2 regions of the Dermacoccus sp. GAS27A genome follow, and region 1 is predicted to be linked to the other one. Evidence: riboswitches for the same ligand, from Rfam matches in the RefSeq annotation. Region 1 holds a riboswitch; the other holds the start of a gene.
The links. A riboswitch is a leader RNA that binds a small molecule or an ion and turns the genes downstream of it on or off. The one in region 1 is predicted to bind thiamine pyrophosphate.

Region 1 (3,493 bases):
GGACGTCGAACTGCCATGCCCGCTTCGTCAGCTCGGCGAGGGTGCGCAGCTCGGAAAGCTGCGCCTCGTCGTTGGCGTCGGCAGTGCAGCCGGGGCGCAGGCCGTCACCGAGGGAAAAGGCGACGTCGTAGCGGGCGAAGATCTCGCACAGCTCGTCGAAGTGGGTGTAGAGGAAGTTCTCCTCGTGGTGCGCGAGACACCAGCCGGCCATGATCGAGCCGCCGCGGCTGACGATGCCCGTGATGCGCTCGGCCGTCATCGGCACGTAGCGCAGCAGCACGCCGGCGTGGATCGTCATGTAGTCGACGCCCTGCTCGCACTGCTCGATGACGGTGTCGCGGAAGATCTCCCACGTCAGCTTGTCGGCCTCACCGTTGACCTTCTCGAGGGCCTGGTAGATCGGCACGGTGCCGATCGGGACGGGGGAGTTGCGGATGATCCACTCGCGCGTCGTGTGGATGTCGTCACCGGTCGACAGGTCCATGACGGTGTCGGCGCCCCACGTCGTCGCCCACGTCAGCTTGTCGACCTCCTCGGCGATCGACGACGTCACGGCCGAGTTTCCGATGTTCGCGTTGACCTTGACGAGGAAGCGACGCCCGATGATCATCGGCTCGCTCTCCGGGTGGTTGACGTTGGCGGGGATGATCGCGCGTCCGGCGGCGACCTCGTCGCGCACGAGTTCGACGGCGCAGTTCTCGCGCGCCGCGACGAATCGCATCTCGGGGGTGATCAATCCCTTGCGGGCGTAGTGCATCTGGGTGACGACGGCACCGTCCTTGGAGCGCAGCGGTGCGCGACGTTCGCCGCGCCACTCGTGGCTCGCCTCACCGCGTCGGACGGCCGAGCGGCCGTCGTCGAGCAGGGTGCGCTCTCGGCCGGCGTACGTCTCGACGTCGTCGCGCTCGGCGATCCACTCGGCGCGCAACGGCGGCAGCCCGACCTCGGGGTCACTGCCCGGGCCGGAGGTGTCGTACAGCTCGACGGGAGCGTTGGCCGCGCCGGTGCCGGGGGAGTTGTCGAGGATGACCTCGGTGTAGGGCACGCGCAGGCCGTCCGCGTCGCGGTACTGCTTGCGGCGCGCGGCGGCGCCGTCAGCCCGGGTATCGGGCGTTGTGACGGACGGAGTGGTCGAGTCGAGCGTCGTCATGTTGGTGCCTCCTTCGGATCGGACGAAGGCACGGCAAGACCCCACGCAGCAGGCGTCGACGAACGTCGGCACCGAACGGAGGATGAGCGACCATGAGGTCTCCTTGGCTGCCTGCGCCGGCATGATCCGGGTCAGGTCGGGTAGCGGTCGGAGCAGTATCAGCTCCCTCTCAGCCCTGTTCTCAGGACTCCCACGAAGGACACTTCCGACTATGGCACATCCCCGCAGACGAACGTGACGAAGGGGTCCGTCAGGTTTGTGACGAACCTGACGGACCCCTCCGGTCACGACTCGTGCTCAGCGGCGCAACATCTCTTCCATCGTCGGCACCGCGACGAACGGATCACGCGCCCGATTTCGCGTCTCGGCAAGCGTACGAACCGAGTTCGACGATGTTCTCGGCGCTTCCCCATCCTTGGACACGCGCGCGTCAGAATCGCCGTTCACCACCATGTCTGCTCCGCCGAGCATGCGCTCTAGCTGCTGCGTCAACTCATCGGCAGCCTCGCTCGCACGCGCTTCCAGGCTTCGCCCGGCCCAGTCGTCGGGCGCGGCGTAGACGGCCGTCGGCATGACGAGCGCCTTCATGTACGCGAACAGCGGTCGCAAGGCGGTGTCCGTCACCAGTGAGTGTCGGGCGGAGCCGCCCGTCGCGCCGACGATGACGGGCACGCCGCTCAGCACGCCGCCTGCAGTCGCGTCCCAGAACGACTTGAACAAGCCCGTGAAGCTCGCCTTGTACGTCGGCGTCACCGCGACCACGGCGTCGGCCGCGCCCAGTACCTCGTAGGCGTCCGCGAGCGCCGGGGGAGCGAACCCCGTCAACGACGCCGTCGTGATGTCGTGCGCCAGCGCCCGCAGGTCGATCCGCTCGACGACGACCTCGCCGCCCTGCTCCCGCGCACTCTCGACAACCGCGTCGCTCAGCAGCTGGGCGAGACGATGCGTCGACGATTCCTCACTCAGCCCGCCGCTGATCACGGCGAGGCGTGCCGTCCAGTTCGTCATCGTGTTCTCCTTCGTCTCGTTGTTCTGAGTTTGGGCCGAACGCCGCCGCCGGCGGCGCCCGCCGGGCCGGTCAGCCGAGTTGTCGGCGAACCGGGCTGATGCTCAACGGTCTTCGGCGCGCGTTCCCGTCACGTCGTCGGTCTGCGGAGCGCGCGGCACACCTGCCTCGACGCGGCCCATCTGACCGGCGTCAGCCGAGGGCGTGTCGGTCGCCTGGGCAGCGCGCGCAGCCAGCAGGCTGGCATGCGTCGGGGCATCAGGCACGCCGGCGGCGCGTGGGACGTCCATCTCGGCGCGCAGCTGCGGCACGACCTTCGTGCCGAGCAGCTCGATCTGGTGCATGACCTCGGCGTGCGGCAACCCGGCGTGGTCGATGAGGAACAGCTGACGCTGGTAGTCACCGACGTAGTCGCGGAAGCCGAGCGTGGCCTCGACGACCTCGTCCGGCGTGCCGACCGTCAGCGGCGTCTGACGCGTGTAGTCCTCCAACGAACCTGCCCCACCGTAGACCGGCGCGTGATCGAAGTAGGGGCGGAACGTCTCCATCGCCTTCGCCTTCGACTCGGCCATGAACACCTGCCCACCGAGGCCGACGATCGCGTCCTGCGCCCGGCCGTGACCGTAGTGCTCGAAGCGCTCCCGGTAGAACTGCACCATCTGCGCAGCGTGCTGCGGCGGCCAGAAGATGTGGTTGTGGAAGAAACCGTCACCGTAGTAGGCGGCCTGCTCCGCGATCTCGGGGCTGCGGATCGAGCCATGCCAGACGAACGGCGCGATGTCGTCGAGCGGGCGCGGCGTCGAGGTGAAACCCTGCAGCGGTGTGCGGAACTTGCCCTCCCACGTCACGTTCTCCTCGTTCCACAGGCGGCGCAGCAGCGCGTAGTTCTCGATGGCGAGCGGGATGCCGTCGCGGATGTCCTTGCCGAACCACGGGTAGACCGGGCCGGTGTTGCCGCGCCCCAGCATGAGGTCGACGCGGCCGCCGGCGAGATGCTGCGCGTAGGCGTAGTCCTCGGCGATGCGCACCGGGTCCGTCGTCGTGATGAGCGTCGTCGACGTCGACAGGATGATGTTCTTCGTCACCACCGCGAGGTTCGCCATCAGCACGGCCGGGTTGGCCGGTGCGACGAACGGCGGGTTGTGGTGCTGGCCCGTGGCGAAGACGTCGAGGCCCACCTCGTCGGCGAGCTTCGCCATCTCGACGGTGTTCGCGATGCGCTCGTGCTCGCTGACGGTGCGCCCTGTCGTCGGGTTCGTCGTGACGTCACCGACGGTGAAGATGCCGAACTGCATGAGGGCCTCCCTTGGTCCATGCATTCATGTAGTTGAAAATGC
Region 2 (3,493 bases), on a different contig from region 1:
CGACGCGGCCCGCCTTGATGATCTCGCCGGGGCCGTAGACGTCGCGCAGGAAGAGTTCGAGCGCACGGACGCGCTGCTCGGCGCCGGCGCTGAGCTCGGCCCAGCGCTCGGCCGAGATGATGCGCGGCACGATGTCGATCGGGTACGGGCGGTTGCCGTCCTCGGAGTTGATCGTCACGCCGAGCTCGGTCAGGCCCTTGCCGGCCGCTTCGAGGCGGCGCGACACCTCGTCGGGCCCGAGCGTCTCGATGCGCTCGATGACGGCCGCGTAGTCGGGGCGCAGCTCCGCATCGTCGGTGACGGATTCGTCGTGCACGCCCGGGGTCTCGGGTTCGTGCTCGCGGTATTCGCTGAACGCCTCGGGGACGATCTCGCCCTCTGCGCCCTCGTCGTTCGTCGCGTTCGTGCCCTGTGCGGTGGTCATGGGCACGACGTTACGGCAGACGGCTCACGTGCGCTCGCGGACGAGGCGGGCGGGTTCTGGTCCGTCGCGCGGAGGTGGGCGGATCTCGGGCGATGGCGGGCGAGGTGAGGGGCCGCATGGGTGAAGCAGGGCTGATCGGTCACGTGCGGTCGTGGACGAAGCGGCCCAGGGTCTGCGCGTTGGCGACGGCGGCGCAGTCGATGTCGTTGTTGAAGTACGCCCAGACGGTGCGTCCCTCGGTGAGCCAGCCGTTGATGCCGGTTGCCCATGCCTTGACGGTCATGCGGAACCCGCCGGGTAGGCGGCGGTGCCAGCCCTCGAGGCTCGTGAGTGCCGGCCAGCGGTAGTAGCTGGCGTTGAGTTCGACGGTGTCGAAGAGGTTCGCCGCGTAGTACTCGAGGCGCACGCGGTCGGCGACGCCTGCGGGGTGGACGGTGCCTTTCCAGGCGGCTTACGTCCCCCCTGACGTGCCGAGGCGCAGTTGCGCTCGGGTGGCCGTGCTCATGTCGTCAGATGCCACCGGAGCGCGGCGTGACGTTCGGCCGGGACGTGAATGTGGACGATGTTCGCCGAGGTGGACGTGAATCGCAAATGTGGACGTGATTCGTCGGTGTGGACGAAATTCGCGACGCTCAGTGATGCGTCGGCCCGAGACACGCGAGGAGGGCCAGGCAGAACCTGACCCTCCAAGCGGACGGCTCCATGCGCGACATGGACGCCCCCGAGTCTGCTGCACCGAGCGTGGGAGCCGAGCCCGCGAGGCTCCCACGCCGGAAAGCGGACGAAGGGGAATTACTTCATGACGACGACGGGCGCCTGGCTCTTGCCCTTCTGGGCTTCCTTGGCTTCTTCTTCGGCGCGCTTGACGAGGGCCTGCGGCGGGTGGCCGGCGGACTTGGTGAAGTAGTCGGCGGCGCGGCGTTCGGCGTACATCTTCGCGGCGGCGAGTGCGCCGGTGGAGATGGCGGCGTAGATCGCGGCTTCGATGATGCTGGCGTTCGGGTCCTTCGCGCTGCGCGGGCTCTTGCCGGTCGTCATCTTCCACGTCTTGGTGGCGGTGGTCGTCGCGATCTTGCTCGCGACGATGCCGGCGCCCATGCTCAGCACCTTCCACACGAGGTTGCCCATGGTGTTTCCCCTTACGTGTCGTCGGCCGTCGTGAGGCGTCGTCGAGCCTCGGGCCGTTGATGTCTTGGGTCCATCCTCGCGCGTGCATGTGTCGCTGCGCCAGTCGGCATGGTCATCGGCCCGGTCTGACGGGGGTGGGCGTCGTGGCGGTCGCCTCTTGCACGGGGGATCGGGCGTCGGCGTGAGGTGCGCACGAGCCGTCAGCGGGGATGCCGGAGTGCGAAGCGGGCCGAAGCGTGTCGTCCGTCGGTGGTCGGTGCTAATCTCGCGCTCGAACGACAGGGGAGCGCAGTGTGCGCTGAGATCGTGCCGCACCCGGCACCAAACCCTCGAACCTGACCCGGTTAGCACCGGCGGAGGAAGTCGAGTTCTCACTCGTCGCGCGTACGTGCGGGCGACGACGTCCCTCACTGGCCGTGAGGAGGAACGTTCACATGATGTCTCGTGGTGGCCGCGCCGTGCTGGCGCTCGCGTGCGTGGGTGCGCTGGCGGCGTGCAGCGTCGACAACAACTCGTCGGGGTCGAAGTCGAGTTCGGCGGGCGGCTCGGGTGCGTCGGGTTCGGGCGCGTCGAAGACGGTCACGTTGGTGACGCACGAGTCGTGGGCGCCCGACAAGAACGTCATGGCCGAGTTCACGAAGCAGACGGGCTACACCGTCAAGGTCGTGAAGTCCGGTGACGCCGGTGAGCTCGCGAACAAGCTCGTGCTGAGCAAGAACAACCCGCTCGGTGACGTCGTGTTCGGCATCGACAACACGTTCGCCTCGCGTGTCGCCACGAACGACGTCCTCGAGCCGTACAGCCCGAAGGGCGCGCCTGCGTCGGCGTCGAAGTACGAGCTGCCGGACGGCCAGGGCAAGGGGCAGCTGGCGCCGATCGACACCGCGTCGGTGTGCGTCAACGTCGACGACGCGTGGTTCACGAAGAACCACAAGACGAAGCCCGCTTCGTTCGACGACCTCGTCAAGCCCGAGTACAAGAACCTCATGGTCGCGCCGGGCGCGTCGTCGAGCTCGCCGGGCATGGCGTTCTTCCTCGCGACCGTCGGCCACTACGGCCAGGACGGCTGGGAGGCGTACTGGAAGAAGCTCATGGCGAACGGGCTCAAGCTGACGTCGGGCTGGAGCGACGCGTACGAGGTCGACTTCAGCGGCAGTGGCAAGGGCAAGCGTCCGATCGTCGTCAGCTACGACAGCTCGCCGGCGTTCACCGTCGACAAGGCGGGCACGTCGACGACGTCGGCGCTGCTCGACACGTGCTTCCGATCGACCGAGTACGCCGGTGTGCTCAAGGGAGCGAAGAACCCCGACGGCGCGAAGGCACTTATCAACTTCATGAACGGTGCGAGCTTCCAGAAATCGCTGCCCGACTCGATGTACGTCTTCCCCGTCGACTCGAACGTCGAACTGCCCAAGGCGTGGGCGGCGAACGCGAAGCAGCCGACGAAGTCGATCGAGGTGTCGCCCGCCGACATCGACAAGAACCGTTCCGAATGGCTGACGAAGTGGAAGGACGTCACGTCCAAGTGACGCCCGAGCGATGAACGGCACCCGTGATGGTCTGCGTCGCGGCGCACGAGACGGGGGCGCTCGCGCGCCTTTCGTCATGGCCGTGCTTGCCGTCGTCCCGCTCGTGTTCCTCGCGATCTTCTTCGCGTGGCCCGTCGCGGCGATGGCGGTGCGTGGGCTCGCGCCTGGTGGGCGCGTCGATCTGGGCGGATTCACGGACGTCCTGACGCGCCCGCGCATCCTGCGCGTGCTGTGGTTCACCGTGTGGATGGCGGCGCTCGCGACGGCGTGCTCGGTGGTGCTAGGTGTGCCCGTCGCGCACGCTCTGTACCGGTTGCGCGTGCCGGGGGCGGGGGTGTGGCGCGCGCTCGTCGTCCTGCCGTTCGTCATGCCGACGGTCGTCGTCGGCGTCGCGTTCCGGTCGCTGTTCGCC

Region 2: linked by a shared signal. The riboswitch ahead of ABH936_RS10830 (thiamine ABC transporter substrate binding subunit) and the one ahead of thiC (phosphomethylpyrimidine synthase ThiC) in region 1 are both predicted to bind thiamine pyrophosphate.

The regions. Positions count from the first base shown of each region.
Region 1 covers NZ_JBIYDW010000004.1:252,953-256,445, forward strand. The annotation lists gene thiC (phosphomethylpyrimidine synthase ThiC) at 1-1,150, opposite strand, end outside; TPP riboswitch at 1,240-1,354, opposite strand; gene ABH936_RS06260 (CE1759 family FMN reductase) at 1,448-2,158, opposite strand; gene ABH936_RS06265 (CE1758 family FMN-dependent luciferase-like monooxygenase) at 2,261-3,451, opposite strand.
Region 2 covers NZ_JBIYDW010000009.1:81,675-85,167, forward strand. The annotation lists gene ABH936_RS10815 (circularly permuted type 2 ATP-grasp protein) at 1-424, opposite strand, end outside; partial or broken gene ABH936_RS10820 (DUF72 domain-containing protein) at 564-839, opposite strand; gene ABH936_RS10825 (DUF4235 domain-containing protein) at 1,217-1,552, opposite strand; TPP riboswitch at 1,823-1,931, shown strand; gene ABH936_RS10830 (thiamine ABC transporter substrate binding subunit) at 1,987-3,081, shown strand; gene ABH936_RS10835 (ABC transporter permease) at 3,158-3,493, shown strand, end outside.